DNA from 4 places in the Solwaraspora sp. WMMB762 genome. Region 2 is predicted to be linked to each of the others. Evidence: riboswitches for the same ligand, from Rfam matches in the RefSeq annotation. Region 2 holds a riboswitch; each other region holds the start of a gene.
The links. A riboswitch is a leader RNA that binds a small molecule or an ion and turns the genes downstream of it on or off. The one in region 2 is predicted to bind cobalamin.
Positions count from the first base shown of each region.

Region 1 (4,187 bases), 1.6 Mb from region 2:
GCCTCGATCGCGGCCTTGCCTGCGAACGCGGGGGCGTACGCCTTCCACGAGGAGATCTCGCCTTTGCGGGACTGGCGGGTGGCGGTGGTGGTGTGCACCGCCTGACCGATGGCCTGGTAGACCACCTCGGTGGGCAGACGCAGCAGCGCGCCCAGCCCGCACGCCGTCGCCGCGCTCAGATGCGCCACATGGTCGATCTTGTGCTTGTGCAGACAGATCCCGGTCACCAGGGCCACGTGCACCTCGTAGGCGACCAGCAGGCTGCGCAGCAGGTCCGCGCCGCTGGCACCGACGTGCTGGGCGACGGCGAGCAACGGCGGGATGTTGTCCCCCGGGTGGGAGTAGTCCGCCGCCAGGTAGGTGTCGTGGAAGTCGAGCTCCCGCACGGCCGTGCCGTTGGCCCAGGCCGCCCACTCGGGCGACACCCGCAGCGCCGGGTCGGCGCCGAAGATCGACGCGCCCGGGGCCATCCGATGCGGCCGGGCCTGCGCCCGGGCCACCGCGACCGGACGCCGGGACAGCGCGGCCATCGCCACCGCGGCGTTGTCGATCACCCGGTTGGCGACCATCGCCGCCGCGTCGGCGTCCAGCGGAGCGCGCGCGGTGGCCACCTCGGCCAGAGCCCAGGCCAGCTGCCGGTCGCGGGGCAGCCGTTCCGCACTGGGCGATACGCGTACGACGTGCTCGATCAACAGGGTCTCCTCAGGCTCGGCGGTCACCCTGTCAGGCTCACCGGCCGACAGGTCCTGCGTCGAGGCCCGGAAAATGCGTACTTTCCACGACGGGAGCAGTGAAACTGCAACGTTTGCAAAACTTGCAAGTGTTATATTCGCAGCTCGGGGCACCGCGAGGAGGCGACGAGTGACGGCGGACAAGAAGCTGTACGCGCACGCCAAACTGCGCCGGCTCCGCCGCGAGCATGGCCTCACCCAGGCCGAACTCGCCCGCCGTCTAGACATCTCCACCAGCTATCTGAACCAGATCGAGAACAGCCAACGCACGCTCACCGCGCCCATCCTGTTGCGCCTGGCCAAGGTGCTCGGCGTCGATCCGGAACACTTCGCCGACACCGACGTGGAGCGACTCGGTGCCGACGTGCGCACCGCGCTGGCCGACGAGGCGAGCGGCGTGAGCGTCGACCCGGTCGAGGTCGTCGAACTCGTCCGCGACTACCCGGCCGCCGCCCGCGCTCTGGTCGCCCTGCACCAGCGCTACCAGGACGCCGTCGGACGGGTCGCCGCCCTCGCCGGACCCACCGGCAACCCGCCGCTGCTCGGTGAGCCGCACGACGCCGTACGCGACTTCTTCTACGAGCACTACAACCACTTCGACCCACTGGACACCGCCGCCGAACAGCTCGCCAGCCACCTACGGCTGACGCCCGCCCGAGCGGCCGAGGCGCTCAGCGAATACCTGCTCGATCAGCACGGTGTCCGGGTGGTCGTCACGACTCCCCCCGCCACCGGCGAATCACGCCGGTTCGACCCGGACAGCCGGGTGCTCTACCTGGCCGCCAACCATGCCAACGGCCAACGCGCCTTCCAGATGGCCACCCAGCTGGCATTCCTCGAACACGGCGACCAGATCAGCGAGCTGGCGACCGGCCTCACCTCGCCGCCGGCGACCGCGCTGGCCCGCATCGGCCTCGGCAACTACTACGCCGGCGCGCTGCTCATGCCCTACACCGACTTCCACCGCCAGGCCGAACAACTGCGCTACGACGTCGACCTGCTCGCTGGCCAGTACGGCGTCAGCTTCGAAACCGTCTGCCACCGGCTCAGCACCCTGCAACGACCGACCCGCCGCGGAGTACCGTTCGCCTTCCTGCGCGTCGACCGCGCCGGGAACATCTCGAAACGACAGTCCGCGACCGACTTCCACTTCTCACGCTTCGGCGGCACCTGCCCTTTGTGGATCATTTACGAGGCGATCGCCGCCCCCGGACGGATCCTCACCCAGGTCGCCGAGATGCCCGACGGAAAACGCTACTTCTGGATCGCCCGCACCGTCACCCACGGCGGACGCGGACACCACAGCCCGCGCAGCACCTTCGCCGTCGCTCTCGGCTGCGAAGTACGCCACGCCCACCGGCTCGTCTACAGCGACGGCATCGCCCTCGACGACCCCCGCACCGCCACCCCGATCGGCCTCGGCTGCCGCATCTGCGAACGCCGCGACTGCGCCCAACGCGCCCGTCCGCCCGCCGCCGGCGGCCTACTCATCGACGAGAACCGGCGCACCGTCATCCCCTACGCGGTGGACCGCAGATAGCGTGCATCGAACGTGGTGAGCAAACACTACGGCACCGGCGCATCACCTTCTCCCAACGACTGGGCGTTCGGGAGCTGCCCATCCGGGACTACGCGCCACCACACCACACGGGAACACACCGGCTACGGCTTCTACCGGCTGACGCCCACGGGCACCCCTGCCTCCGGCGCACCTTCGGGACGTCGTTCTGGCCGTGTACCGACACTGGTACGGCCTGCCCGCCGAGCATCCGGTGGTACATCGCACGTTGCGCGCCAGTGGTCTGCTCGGCCCGGTGTTACCGCAGGTCTAGCGCAGCGCCGCCACCCGGGTTGTCGTCGACAGCGATGGCTTGATAGATGCCGGCCAGTTCGAGAGCTCTGACACGGTATCCTTGCCTCGCAGCCGGTCTGCTGCGGCATCCAGTCGTGGCGGCGCAAGAGGGAACCCGGTGTGAGTCCGGGACTGCCCCGCAGCGGTAAGTGGGAACGACCATCGTCGAGGACACTGGACCCGATTCGGGTTTGGGAAGTGACGGTCACTAGGAAGCCCGGGATCTCCCGGTCACGCCCACGAGTCCGAAGACCTGCCCGCTGTCCACATGCACGAGGCCTGTGGCGAGCTCGGTGACCTTCGAGGGCGGGTTGACCATCAGCGACGGCACGTCCCCCGTGCTGCGCTCGATCGCACCCTCTCCGTGCCGAGTCTTCACGGCCGGAAGGAGACAGAGGTGCGCGCGGCATCGATTCGACAGCACCGTATGCCGACCGGCATTGGCGAGCCGCACCGTCTGCGGTTCACGCTCAGGAGCATGCCATGCAAGCTCAGCGTCCGAGCACGCTGCGGGGATCGCCTCGACGTCAACCTGTGCACCTGCCGGCCGATCACCCCTGTCCCGCACCACGAGCGGAGCACCCCATGAGCAAACCGCTGCGGCCCCGACGCACGATCATCAACGGCGAAGAACTCGTCGTCCTACCGGTCGCCGACTACGAACGTCTCGCCACCGCGCGCCGGCAACTCGGAGCACGCGAGGCCCGGCTTCGTAGCCTGACCCACCAGGTGCGCGTCCTGACCGAACTGCTCATCACGATCCAGCAGTTCCTCGCGGAAGCACCGGCCTGCTGCGACACACGACGCGATGCCGACAACCAGCTCAGCGACCTGACGCGCGCCCAGCGACTCCCGCGACCCGCGTCCGCACCCGAGACGAGACCATGAGTCACCGTCACCTCCGGGAGCCCTCCGCAACCGCACCGGTCACGGCACCGTCCTCGGCGGGGGTCTGGTCGGTGTTCACGCCGCAGGGACGCCGATGAGTGACGACCGGCCGCCTCACCTCATGCCGTCCACCGGCCGCCACCCCCCGGCACCCGACGACTGCCGAACTCCGACCGAATCGCCGCTGCCCGCCGGTGCACTCGCCCGCCGGCTCGGTGTGGCCCCCACGACGCTGCGGTCCTGGCACCAGCGGTACGGGCTGGGCCCCAGCGGTCACCAAGCCGGTCAACATCGCCGTTACACGCCACAGGACGTGGCCGCGCTCACGGTGATGGCCCAGTTGACCGCGCGTGGCGTGTCCGCGGCGGAAGCCGCCCTGCAGGCTCGCCGACAGGCGACACTGCAGCCCGTCGTCCACCCTGCCGTCGACCACCACACCGAGTCCGCAGCCCGTGGGATCGCCCGCGCCGCTCGCCGCATGGACGTACTGACCCTGCGGGAAACCCTGACTGCGGCGGTCGCCGCACAGGGCGTAGCGCACACCTGGCACACCCTGGCCGGCCCCGCCTTCATCCTGATCAGCCGAGCCCGATACAGCGAGGCACGTCGAGCGCTCACCCGGCGGGTGCTTGCCCGCTGCTTGAGTGAGGTCTTCGCCACGGTGCCGCGACCCCGCTCCGGATCGCCGGTTCGGGTCCTGCTGATCGCCATCGGCG
Region 1 is NZ_JBMHMD010000001.1:4,210,234-4,214,420, forward strand. Features, by position in the region: gene ACN27J_RS18765 (MmgE/PrpD family protein) at 1-719, opposite strand, end outside; gene ACN27J_RS18770 (short-chain fatty acyl-CoA regulator family protein) at 862-2,271, shown strand; cobalamin riboswitch at 2,640-2,858, shown strand; gene ACN27J_RS18775 (hypothetical protein) at 3,169-3,471, shown strand; gene ACN27J_RS18780 (MerR family transcriptional regulator) at 3,566-4,187, shown strand, end outside.
Region 1: it holds a riboswitch for cobalamin, as region 2 does, so the genes downstream of both, ACN27J_RS18775 (hypothetical protein) here and ACN27J_RS26280 (ribonucleoside-diphosphate reductase subunit alpha) in region 2, are expected to answer to the same signal.

Region 2 (4,187 bases):
CGCTCGTCCGGCACGTAGGTGTCCAGCAGGTTCAAGTAGAACTGGACGTGCACCGCCTCCTCGAACAGTTGCCGGGACAGGTAGAGCCGGCCCTCCGGGGAGTTGACGTGCTGGTAGAGGTTGAGCACCAGGTTGTTCGCGACGATGGTGTCGCCGGTGGCGAAGAACGCGACCAGCCGGGACACCAGGTGCTGCTCGGCAGGCGACAGTCTGGCCAGGTCCGGCAGGTCGGAGTGCAGGTCGACCTCTTCAACCGTCCAGGTGTTCTTGATCGCGTCCCGGAACCGGTCGAAGAACTGCGGGTAGCGCATCGGCCGCAGGGTCAGGTCCATGCCGGGGTCGAGCAGCAGCTGCCGTCGGCCCGCAGCTGCGGCGGCGGTCGCGGTGGCGGCGTCAGCGGTCGCGGCGTCGGTGTTGGTTTCGGAGACGGTGGTCACTGGCAGGCCTCACAGGTTTCGGGGTTTTCCAGGGAGCAGGCCGACGCCTCGTCGGCGCTGGCCGCGACGGTCGGCCCGGCGGTCGGCGCGATGCCGACGGTGGCCTGCTGGATCCGGGTCGCCGGACGCGACCGCAGGTAGTAGGTGGTCTTCAGCCCGGACTTCCAGGCGTACAGGTACATCGAGGACAGCTTGCCGATGGTCGGCGCGCTGAGGAACAGGTTCAGCGACTGCGACTGGTCGACGTACGGGGCACGGGCGGCGGCCAGGTCGATCAGCGCCCGTTGCGGCAGCTCCCATGCGGTACGGAACAGCTCCCGCACGTCGGCGGGCAGATCCGTGAGGCCCTGCACCGAGCCCTCGGCCCGCTTGATCTGCTCCCGGACCGGTGCTGTCCACAGCCCGCGCGCCTTCAGCTCACCGACCAGGTAGGTGTTGATCTGCAGGAACTCCCCGGACATGGTTTCGCGTTTGAACAGGTTGGACACCTGCGGCTCGATGCACTCGTAGCAGCCGGCGATCGAGGCGATCGTCGCGGTCGGCGCGATCGCGACCAGCAGCGAGTTCCGCAGACCGTGTGCGGCGATCGTCGACCGCAGTCGGGCCCACCGCTCGGGCTGGCCCGGCTCGGCACCCCACAGGTCCGGGTGCAGCTCGCCCCGGGCGGCCCGGGTCTCGGCGTACGCCGGATGCGGGCCGAACCGTTCGGCGAGCCCGGCGGAGGTTTCCAGCGCGGTCAGGAAGATCTCCTCCTGGACGCGGGTGGACAGCTCCCGGGCCGACGCCGAGTCGAACGGTAGCCGCAGCGTGAAGAACGCGTCCTGCAGGCCCATCAGCCCCAGCCCGACCGGCCGCCAGCGCGGGTTCGACGCCGACGCCTGCGCCGCCGGGTAGTAGTTGATGTCAATCACCCGGTCGAGGAACACCACGGCGGTACGGACGGTGGCGCGCAGCTTCGCCCAGTCGACGCCGTCGGCGGTGACGTGCGCGCCGAGGTTGATCGACCCGAGGTTGCACACGGCGGTCTCGTCGTCGCTGTTGACCTCGAGGATCTCGGTGCACAGATTGGACAGGTGGATCGTGTTGCCCGGCTCACCGGTCTGGTTGGACAGCCGGTTCGCGGCGTCCTTGAACGTCATCCACCCGTTGCCGGTCTGCGCCAGGGTGCGCATCATCCGCCCGTACAGGTCGCGGGCCTTGACCGTCCGGACCGCCTTCTTCTCCGCCGCCCGGTACGCCTCGTCGAACGCCTCGCCGAACAGGTCGGGCAGCTCGGGTGCGTCGGACGGGTCGATCAGCGACCAGTCGGCGTCCGCCTCGACCCGCCGCATGAACTCGTCCGGGATCCAGTTGGCCAGGTTGAGGTTGTGGGTGCGCCGGGCGTCCTCACCGGTGTTGTCCCGCAGCTCCAGGAACTCCTCGACGTCCGGGTGCCACGGCTCCAGGTAGACGCAGGCGGCGCCCTTGCGGCGGCCACCCTGGTTGACCGCCGCGACCCCGGCGTCGAGGGTCTTGAGGAACGGTACGATCCCGTTGGACCTGCCGTTGGTGCCCCGGATCAACGCGCCCCGGCCGCGTATCCGCGACCAGGAGATGCCGATCCCGCCGGAGAACTTCGACAGCTTCGCCACCTGGTGGTACCGCTCGTAGATCGAGTCGAGTTCGTCGCGCGGCGAGTCGACCAGGAAGCAGGACGACATCTGGGTGTGCCGGGTTCCCGAATTGAACAGGGTCGGTGAGCTGGGCAGATAGGCCAGGCTGGAGATCAGCCGGTAGAAGTCGATCGCCTCGGCCGGGGTCTGGGACAGCCCGCAGGCCACCCGCAGCAGCCAGTACTGTGGCGTCTCCACAACCAGCCGGGTCTGCGGATGCCGCAGCAGGTAACGGTCGGCCACCGTACGCAGCCCGAAGTACTCGAAGCGCAGGTCGCCGTCGACGTCGACAGCGTCGTCGAGTTTGCGGGCGTTGCGAGCGACGAAGGCGGCGGTGTCGTCGCCGATCAGCCCGAGGCCGTGGGCGTAGCGGATCGACTGGCTGAAGCTGGCCACCTGCTGGCCGCGGACCTCCTTGTCCACGTAGGCGGCGAGCAGCCGGGCCGCCAGTTTCGAGTACTGCGGCTCCTCGCCGATCAGCTCCGCCGCCGTCTGAATGGACAGTTTGTCCAGCTCGGCGGTTGTCGCCCCGTCGTACAGTCCGCTGATCGTCCGGGTCGCCACCCGCAGCGGGTCGACCTCGTCCAGGTCGGCGACCCAGTGTTCGACCGCCTTGACGATCTTGTTGACGTCCACCGGTTCGGTGTCGCCGTCGCGCTTGCGTACCTGCATCGGTTCCCCTTGTCGTGCCTGTCCACCGGTCGACGGACACACGGGGAGGACGCCACCGGTCACCCACCTGGCGGTCTGCTCCGCCGGCGTGGACCGGTCGTCGGCGTCGGCCGTCCCGCGCGGCCTTCGACCACCGCACGCGACGCGTGCGGCACGCTGGCAGGTCTTCGGACTCGTGGGCGTCGTGCTCGTACCTACTGGCCGTCGCTTCCCGGACCCGCCACGGGTCCAGTGCTCGGTGACGGCGGTCGTTCCCACTCACCGCTGCGGGGCAGTCCCGGACTCTAACCGGGTTCCCTCTTGCCTCGACCACCGCCGAGGGGCGGCCGAACCAGCTGCGGGGTACACCATATATGGGAGCAAGCCAGAAGACGCAACACCAGATACTGTGTTCGGCGTGTCGCGGCGTCGGGTGCACCGGGTGCGAGGAGGAGGGTCCGTCGGGTGAGAAGCGTGCTATGGGGTCTGTACGGGGCGGTGCTCGGCGCCCTGCTCGTCGGCGTCGTCGGGGTGCTCAGCATCCAGGCGACCGGGCTGCGGGCCGGTGCGGTCTTCGACCTGAACAACACCCTGGCCGGGATCACCTCGCCACAGACCCCGTACCTGCCGATGCTCGGGATCGCGGCCGTGAGCAGCCTGGCCGCATGGGCGCTCACCGTCGGGCCCCGGCGACGGCCCCGACTGTGCCGGGTGGGCCTGGTCGTCGGCTTCAGCGTGTCGACCATGGCGCTGATCGCCCTGTCGTTCGTCATCGCACCCGACATCGCCGCGCAGCGCGAACTGCTACTCGGAATCCTGCCGGGCTGGCGGGGATGGATCCACAGAGGAGGCGGCGAGTCCGCCGTACACCTGCTGGTGGCCCTGGCGATCGGATCGCTGTGGCTCTATCCAGACCGACAACCGGCCCGGCCCACCGCTGCCAGCGGCGGCGGTACGGGCGGACAAGGTGGCGACGCGGCGACTGGCGCCGAGCCCGTCATCGACCTCGGCCGGCGCTGATCCGGCCGGCGCTGATCCGGCCGGTGAGGACCCGGCCGGCGAGTAGCGCGGCGCCGGCCAGCACAGCGGCGTTGCCGAGCCGGGCGGTACGCACCGGCAGCCGGTCGATCCCGGGCAGCGCCGCCGCGTGCAGCGCGGCACGCACGCCGGCGACGAACCGGTCGCCGAGTCCGACGACGCCACCGCCGAGGACGACCACCTCGGGATCGAGCAGGTTCGCGGCGGTCGCCAGCCCCGCGCCCAGCACCTGGGCAGCCAGCTCGGTCACCTCGACCGCGACCGGATCGCCGCCGGCAGCCGCCGCCGCGACCTCCTCCAGGGGCGGTGCCGCGCCGCGACCGGTCCGGGCCGCGTACTCGGCGGCGATCGCCGGGCCGGCCGCGTACGCCTCGACGTGGTCGACCGCGCCGCAACCGCAGCGTCGGCC
Region 2 is NZ_JBMHMD010000001.1:5,849,572-5,853,758, reverse strand. Features, by position in the region: gene ACN27J_RS26285 (ribonucleotide-diphosphate reductase subunit beta) at 1-437, opposite strand, end outside; gene ACN27J_RS26280 (ribonucleoside-diphosphate reductase subunit alpha) at 434-2,761, opposite strand; cobalamin riboswitch at 2,903-3,112, opposite strand; gene ACN27J_RS26275 (hypothetical protein) at 3,206-3,760, shown strand; gene ACN27J_RS26270 (ROK family protein) at 3,738-4,187, opposite strand, start outside.

Region 3 (4,187 bases), 5.1 Mb from region 2:
GCCGACAGCAGCACCGCGATCCGTTTGTCGCCCGCCGCGATGTGCCGCAGCGCGCCGTGGCGGACCGCGATCCCGGCGACCCGGGCGGCCCGCTCGGGGTCGGCGACGTAGACCGACAGCCCGTCGGCGTCGATCTCCTTGAACGAGAACGGCACGGTGATCAGCCGGCCGTCGAACTCGGGGATGGCCACCTGGGTGGCCGCGTCCAACGGGGACAGTCCGTCGTCGCTGGCCGCCCAGGTCTGCCGCGAGCTGGTCAGGCAGAGCCCCTGCAGGATCGGCACGTCCAGCTCGGCGAGGGCGCCGACGTCCCAGGCGTCGTCGTCGCCCCCGGCGCCGGCGGTCGCCGGTCTGGTCCCGCCGGCGGCCAGCACCGTCACCACCAGGGCGTCGGCCTGGCGCAGGGTGGCCAGCAGCTGCGGGTCGGCCGAGCGCAGCGACGAGCAGTAGACCGGCACTGCCCGACCGCCGGCGGCGTCGACCGCGTCGCACAGCGCGTGCACGAAGCCGGTGTTGCCGGCCAGGTGGTGGGCCCGGTAGTAGAGCACCGCCACGGTCGGCCGCCCCGGTGCCGCCGGCACGCTCGTGCGCTCCAGTACGCCCCACTCCGGAGCCGGCTGCGGCGCGGCGAAGCCGTGCCCGGTGAGCAGCACCGTGTCGGACAGGAACCGGTGCAGCTCGGCGAGGTTCGGTGGGCCGCCGTGGGCCAGGTAGGCGTGCGCCTCGGCGGCCACCCCGGCCGGTACGGTGGAGAGCTCCATCAGGGCGGCGTCGGGTGCCTGCTCACCGCTGAGCACCACCACGGGGCGGCCGTCGGCCAGCAGTGCGTCCATCCCGTCCGGCCAGGCCCGGCGGCCGCCGAGCAGCCGGACCACCACGAGGTCGACGCCGGACAGCAGCTGCGGAAGGTCGTCGACCGACAGCCGGGTCGGGTTTGCCAGGCGCCAGTCGGCACCGCTGGCCCGTCCACTCAACAGATCAGTATCTGAAGTGGACAAAAGTAGCATCATCGGACGCCCGGTCCTCCCTCGGGGTCCGCGCCCCGGGTCGTCGGTCGCGGCGACCGGAGTCTCCTGGCTCCCGGATCAACGCTCGCCCCGGCCTTCCGGCACCCGACTGAGGGGACCGTGGCCGTCGGTGGGGTCTGCTCCCCGGTGACAGTGGCGGGACCGCACCGGATTCACACCGGACTTCCTCCGCTTGTCGCCGCGTCTGGCTACCGAACACTGTCACGACCGGCGGACGTTTCGTCAAGGTGTGATGTATTCGCTGTGCGGCGGCCGCCGTCCGGGGACGACCCGTAGTATCCGCCGGGTGCCCGCCTTGCCATCGCCGCCCGCCCGGGGCGCACCCGATGCCTGCCCCGGTGCCGTGCAACTGCACCCGGCCGCCGACGGCCTGCTGGCCAGGATCCGCTGCCCCGGAGGGCTGCTCACCGCCGCCCAGCTGCGGCTGCTGGCCGCCGTCGCCCGCGACCACGGTGATGGACATCTCGAACTGACCAGCCGGGCAAACGTCCAGGTGCGCGCGGTCGCGGCCGCCGCCACCGGACCGCTCGCCGCCCGGCTGCGTACGGCCGGGCTGCTACCGTCGACCGCGCACGAACGGGTCCGCAATATCCTCGGCTCCGCCCTCGCCGACATCGACACCCCGGCGGCCTGGGACGTCGGGGCGCAGGTCCGCGCCCTCGACGCGGCGATCTGCGCGGAGCCGGACCTGGCCCGGCTCTCCGGGCGGTTCCTCTTCGCCATCGACGATGGCCGAGGCGACACCGTCGCGGCCCGAGCCGACGTCGGTCTGCTGCCCGGACCGGACGACGAGGTGACCGTGCTGCTCGCCGGTGCCGACCACGGGCTGCGGGCCCGGCCCGCCGACGCGGTACGGGTCGCGGTCGCCGCCGCCCGTGCCTTCCTGGACGATCCGGACGCAGCGGCCGGCAGCGCGTGGCGCCTCGATGACCTGACTCCGGCAGCGCTGGACCGCGTCGTGATCCGGGCCGGCACCGCACCCGGGGTACGGCGTACCGCGCGGCGGTGGCAACCACTGACGCCGGCCGGCGGCCCCGTCGCGCAGGTCGGGGTGCGGCACCGTCCCGACGGCGACTTCGCCCTCGTCGTGGCGGTCCCGTTGGGACGCTTGACAGTCGACCAGGTCGACCTGCTCGCGGCCGCGTCGCCGCAGCTGAGGATCACGCCGTGGCGGGGGGTGGTGCTGCCCCGGGTCACCGACCCCGCCGGTTGGGCGGACCGGCTCACCCGCGCCGGGCTGGTTACCGACCCCGACTCGCCGTGGCTCGGAGTGACCGCCTGCGCCGGGCTGCCGGGCTGTGCCCGGTCCCGGGCCGACGTGCGCGCCGACGCGGCAGCGACGCACACCGGGCGGCCGGCCCCGACCGGCGGTGTGCCAGCACCGGGGCGTCGTCACCGCCTTCCGGTGCACTGGATCGGCTGTGAGCGTGGCTGCGGCAGTCCGGCCGGTCCGATGGTCCGGGTGACCGCCACCGGTGACGGGTACCAGATCGACGCCCCCGACCGGACCAGCATCCGCCTCCCGACCGGGGCCGCCCTTGGTGCGGCCGTCCAGACCGCACGTGAGGAGCAATGATGGACCATATCCGCGACGCGGCAGAGATCTACCGGCAGTCGTTCGCCACCATCCGTGCCGAGGCCGACCTGAGCCGACTCACCGCCGAGCAGGCCCGGGTCGCGGTGCGGATGATCCACTCCTGCGGAATGGTCGACCTGGTCGACGACCTGGTCTTCTCGCCGCAGGTGGTGGCTGCCGCCCAGGGCGCGTTGCGGGCCGGCGCGCCGATCCTCTGCGACGCCACGATGGTCGCCGCCGGCATCACCCGGCGCCGGCTGCCGGCCGACAACCCGGTGCTGTGCGCCCTGTCCGACCCCCGGGTGCCCGAGCTGGCCGACCGGCTGGGCACCACTCGCAGCGCCGCGGCCGTCGAGCTGTGGGTCGACCGCCTCGACGGCGCGGTGGTCGCCGTCGGCAACGCACCGACCGCGCTGTTCCGGCTGTTGGAGCTGGTCGACGCCGGTGCCGGCCGGCCGTCGGCGGTGCTCGGCGTACCGGTCGGTTTCATCGGCGCCGCCGAGTCCAAGCAGGCTTTGATCGACCATGGTGGACTGGAACACCTGGTGGTCCGGGGACGACGCGGTGGCAGCGCGATGGCCGCCGCCGCACTCAACGCGATCGCCAACGACGACGAGGGACAGGTGGGGCGTTGAACGCGCGTCGCGGCGGACCGGGTCAGCTCTACGGCGTCGGGCTCGGCCCGGGTGACCCGGAACTGGTTACCGTGAAGGCGGCCCGGCTGATCGCTGCGGCTGACGTGATCGTGCACCATAGTGCCCGGCACGGTCGCAGCGTCGCCCGGTCCATCGCCGAGCCGTACCTGCGCGCGGGACAGATCGAGGAGGCGTTGGTCTACCCGGTGACCACCGAGCGCAGCACCCATCCCGGCGGCTACCGGGCGGCGATGGACGAGTTCTACGCCGACTGCGCGCGGCGGCTCGCCGCCCATCTCGACGCTGGTCGGACCGTGGTCGTGCTCGCCGAGGGCGACCCGCTGTTCTACGGCTCCTACATGCACCTGCACAAGCGGCTGGCCGACCGGTACCCGACCGAGGTGGTGCCCGGCGTCACCTCGATGAGCGGTGCCGCCGCCGCACTCGGCCGGCCGTTGGTCGAGGCCGACGAGGTGCTCACCGTCCTGCCCGGCACCCTGTCCGGGGCGGAGCTGACTAGACGGCTGGCCGAGACCGACGCCGCCGCCGTGCTCAAGCTGGGCCGGACCTTCCCGGCGGTACGCGACGCGCTGACCGCCGCCGGCCGGCTCGACGACGCGTGGTACGTCGAACGGGCCAGCACCGGGGGGGAACGCGTCGAGCCGCTGGCCGACGTCGACCCGGCGACGGTGCCGTACTTCTCCCTGGCGTTGCTGGCCAGCCGTCGCGGTGGCACCGTCGCGGCGAGCGCCGCCGACAACGCCCGGTCCGGCCGGGGAGAGGTGGTGGTGGTCGGCCTCGGACCGGCCGGCCGGGACTGGATCACCCCGCAGGCCCAGGCCGCTCTCGCGGCCGCCGACGACCTGGTCGGGTACGGACCGTACCTGGACCGGGTGCCGGCCAACCCCCGGCAACGCCGGCATCCGTCGGACAACCAGGTGGAGGCGC
Region 3 is NZ_JBMHMD010000001.1:774,496-778,682, forward strand. Features, by position in the region: gene cobN (cobaltochelatase subunit CobN) at 1-1,010, opposite strand, end outside; cobalamin riboswitch at 1,067-1,197, opposite strand; gene ACN27J_RS03700 (precorrin-3B synthase) at 1,315-2,604, shown strand; gene ACN27J_RS03705 (precorrin-8X methylmutase) at 2,601-3,239, shown strand; gene ACN27J_RS03710 (precorrin-2 C(20)-methyltransferase) at 3,236-4,187, shown strand, end outside.
Region 3: it holds a riboswitch for cobalamin, as region 2 does, so the genes downstream of both, cobN (cobaltochelatase subunit CobN) here and ACN27J_RS26280 (ribonucleoside-diphosphate reductase subunit alpha) in region 2, are expected to answer to the same signal.

Region 4 (4,187 bases), 5.1 Mb from region 2:
GGGTCAGTGTGATCGCAGGTCTCCCTCCTGGACCGGACCGGCGCGCCCGCGCCCACAGCCGGTCGAACAGGTCGCACAGTTGGCGGACCGCGACCGGGTCTACCAGTTCGACGTATCCGGCCTCGAAGTCGAGCGGATCGACGGGGAACAGCGCGACGCGCCGGTCGTAGACCAGCAGTTTGATCGGCGGGTCGGGCAGCTCCCGGACCCGTTCGGGGTCGGCCGTGTCAAGCTGGGCGAGATGCTCGACGCTGTGGTCGTCGACGGTGGGCGGCCGCTGCAGCACCCGTACCCGGATGCCCCGGTCCAGTTGGCTGCGGTCCAGTGGGATCGCCTCCGCCGAGGCCGCCGCGCTGATCACTTCGGTGTTGATGGCCAGGTGTTCGTGTCGTTCGGCGGCGACCAGCCGCCGCACCCGGTCGCGGGCGGCGGTCCGGCTGCCCAGGCTGCGTACCGCCGGGTCGTCCGGGCCGGGCAGGTCGATGCCGTGCACGGTACGGAAATGCTGGCGCCAGACGTCCTGCCGCCGTACCGGCCGAGCGGGCCGGCGTAGCCGCGCGATGACCGGACCCGCTGGCAGCGGCCGCCAGCCGGCAGCGGTCGGCACCGCCGCCGCCAGGCCGTTCAGTTCGTCGAGCGCGACCTTGACGCGTTTGCGGGTCAGCCCCAGCTCGTGGGCGAGCTGGCCGCTGCTGCGGGCACCGAACATGGTCAGCGCCCGGTAGACCAGATCGGCATCGGGTGAGGCGCCCCACCGGGTCAGTTGTGCAACCGCGGTCGGGCCGTGCGTCCTGATGGTCCCCGTTCCCCGTGTCACGCCGGTCAGCTCAGCACAGATATGCCGCAGGAGAGAAGGCCACGGCGCCGGACGGTTGCACGATTGTGCAATCGGTTCGCGCCGTACCTTGTCGAACCGGGCGCCAATAGGTGACCGTGATCCGGGCAGGCGCGCGTTCGGGGGCGTCGCTTGTCGGCCGCCGGATCGTGGTGGCCGGCAAGCGACGGCACTACGGCGGTCAGGACGTCGGGGCGGATTTTCCCCAGCGGGGGGCGGCGAAGCGCAGCCCGGCGAGCCGGTCCGGCGGTGCGGCCAGGCCCGGCCCGCCGGCGGCGATCCAGTCGACGACAATCGACAGTGCCGTCTCGTCGAGCACCCCGCCGAGCCACACCGGGCGGGCACCCAGTCGGCGGGCCAACACCGCTGGCTGCACCACCACCACGTTGGACCGGTCACAGGCGTTGAGGCAGTCGGACACCCGTACCGACCCGGCGGCGCGCAGGATGTCGAGCTGCCGGTCATGGTCGACGTCCGGGTGTTTGCGGCGGGTGCCGCAGCAGCAGCCCCGGCAGACGGTCACCCGGGCGGGGTGCCCGGCTGCCGGTCCCGCCGGGCCGTGCTCCGCTCCCGTCGCGCCGTCCTCAACCGTCACGCGACGTTGGCGAGCGTGGGCCGCCGGTCACCGGTCCGGGCCGGGGTGAGCAGCAGTCCGAACACCACCCCGAGGACCGTCCACATCGTGGCGAGCTGCGCCAGCGAGGCGAGCCGGAACTCCCACAGCAGCGCCGCCGGGATATCGGCGGGCACGTCGACCCCGGTGGCCGGCCAGAGCGCCAGCAGCAGGGCGTACCCGACGACGGCCAGCGCCGCCGCGACCACCGTCCGGTAGGGAGCCGGCCGCGCCCAGCCGGTCAGCCGCCGGTGGGTCAGCAGCGCCAGCCAGGTGACGGCGGCTGCGGCGATGATGAACGACAGATACTGTCCGGTGCGCTGGTTGACGGTGTCCGGGTCGCCGACGCCCGGCGGGTTGGCCGGGAAGTGGATCGCCGGTAGCAGCGCCACCACGACGAAGCCGAGCCCGGCGAGCAGCCCCACGCGGCGGAAGTCGTCGCGGCCGGGCAGCAGGTGCCGGGTCGCCGCGAAGACCACGGCGACGATCAACGCCAGGCACAGCGCCACCGCGACGGTGGCGACCAGCCCGCCGAGGACCTGCATGGCCCGACCGACCAACTCCTCGTCGTGGCTGTGTCCGGCCGTCCCGGTCGCCGCGCGGGCCTCCTCGACGACCAGCGCCGACTCGATCTGCGGTTCGACGATCAGCAGGGCCGCCACCGCGCCTGCCACGCCGGCGGCCGCACCGGCGAGCAGGCCGCGGCCCAGCACCGCGCCGAACGGGTAGGTGCTCATCGGAGCCGGCCGCCCGCTCAGTGGCACGGTACGCCGAGGGCGTGCCGGCCGTCGTGGGTGAACTCGTGCACGAACTCGGCGGCACCGGCCAGCACCAGCCCGTTGTCCTGCGCGACCAGGTAGATGACGACCGCCGCGACGGCGGCCAGCAACCAACCGGCGAGCGGTACGCGGATGGCGGTGGTGGTGACCTCGCCGCCGACAGAAGGTGCAGTCATGCCAGGAAATCCTCTCGTCCATGCCTCGTGGCGATGCGGTGCGTGCCACGGCCGGTCTCCTGGCTCCCGGATCGTCGCAGCCGTCCCGCCTTCCCGGACCGTCGTCGGCCCAGTGGCATGGTGGAACGGACACTTCCCGGTCACAGTGGCGAGGACCACGCCGGACTCACACCGGCTTCCCGAACACCGTGGCATGCGCAGCGTACCGCCGTCGTGACCGGCCGGGCAATGGCTGTGGCCGTGGCCGGCACCGGGACCGGCGCCACATTGACGGTGGACCGTCGGTGGGGGAGCATGACCGGCACGAGCGGTGCGCGGAGGAACCCGGTGCGAATCCGGGGCGGTCCCGCCACTGTGACCGGTGAGTCGCGTCCCCGTGAGACAGCCACTGCCCCAACGGCGGGAAGGCTCGGGACGCGACGTCGATCCGGCAGCCAGGAGACTCCGGCCGCTCGCTGGTCCACCGGTACGCGGGCGTGGACACCCGCGGGAGGGATTCACCATGCACACCTGTCGGCCCCTGCCATGACGCCGTACCCGTTCACCGCCGTCGTCGGCCTGCCCGACCTGCGGCAGGCCCTGCTGCTCGCCGCGGTGCACCCCGGCATCGGCGGCGTGCTCATCCGGGGTGAGAAGGGCACCGCGAAGTCGACGATCGTCCGCGCGCTGGCCGGGCTGCTGCCGGAGGTCGACCGGGTGCTCGGTTGCCGGTTCGGCTGCGACCCGGCGGCCCCGGACCCAACCTGCCCCGATGGGCCGCACACCGCGCCGGTGACCGCACGCCGCGGCCCGGCCGCCCTGGTCGAGTTGCCGGTCGGCGCCACTGAGGACCGGGTGGTCGGCACGCTCGACATCCAGCGGGTGCTCAGCGCCGGCGTGAAGGCCTACGAGCCAGGGCTGCTCGCCGCCGCGCACCGGGGCCTGCTCTACGTCGACGAGGTCAACCTGTTGCCGGACCATCTGGTGGACCTGCTGCTGGACGCGGCGGCAATGGGCCGGGCCCACGTCGAACGCGACGGGGTGTCGGTCAGTCACGCCGCCCGGTTCCTGCTGGTCGGCACGATGAACCCGGAGGAGGGCGAGCCGCGTCCACAGTTGCTGGACCGCTTCGGGCTGATGGTGTCGGTGGCCGCACCTTCCGAGGTGGCCGACCGGGCCGAGGTGGTGCGCCGGCGGCTGGCGTACGAGACCGACCCGGTGGCGTTCGCGGATCGCTGGCGGTCCACCGACAACCAGCTCGCGCTGCGGGTACGCGATGCGCGGGCGGCCCTGCCTGCGGTCACGCTGCCCGATGCCGAGATCGACCGGATCGCCCGGATCTGCCTGGCGTACCAGGTGGACGGTATGCGGGCCGACATTGTGATGGCCCGCGCCGCCGTCGCGCTGGCCGCCTGGCGCGGTCAGACGGCGGTCACCGCCGCTGAAGTCGCCGACGCAGCCCGGCTGGCGCTGCCGCACCGGCGGCGCCGTGACCCGCTCGACCCGCCCGGCGCCGACGAGCAGCGCCTCGACGAGGTGCTGCGGGACGAGTGCGGCGACGACGATCCCGGTCCTGCGCCGCCGCCGGATCCGCCACCACCGGACGCCGGTCCGTCGCAGGGTCCGCCCGACTCGGATGGCGGCCCGTCACCCGGTCCGCCACCACCGGACGGCGGCCCGCCGCCCGAGCCAGCTACGCCGGACGCCGGTGGGCCGGCGGACGGTGCCGAGCAGCCGGACGGCGTACCGCCGGGCGGTCCGGCTCCGGCGGCGGCCGGGCCCGCGTACCGGCCCCGGACACTGCG
Region 4 is NZ_JBMHMD010000001.1:753,511-757,697, forward strand. Features, by position in the region: gene ACN27J_RS03600 (LuxR C-terminal-related transcriptional regulator) at 1-817, opposite strand, end outside; gene ACN27J_RS03605 (hypothetical protein) at 1,017-1,358, opposite strand; gene ACN27J_RS03610 (CbtA family protein) at 1,427-2,185, opposite strand; gene ACN27J_RS03615 (CbtB domain-containing protein) at 2,203-2,403, opposite strand; cobalamin riboswitch at 2,436-2,609, opposite strand; cobalamin riboswitch at 2,721-2,848, shown strand; gene ACN27J_RS03620 (VWA domain-containing protein) at 2,929-4,187, shown strand, end outside.
Region 4: it holds a riboswitch for cobalamin, as region 2 does, so the genes downstream of both, ACN27J_RS03620 (VWA domain-containing protein) here and ACN27J_RS26280 (ribonucleoside-diphosphate reductase subunit alpha) in region 2, are expected to answer to the same signal.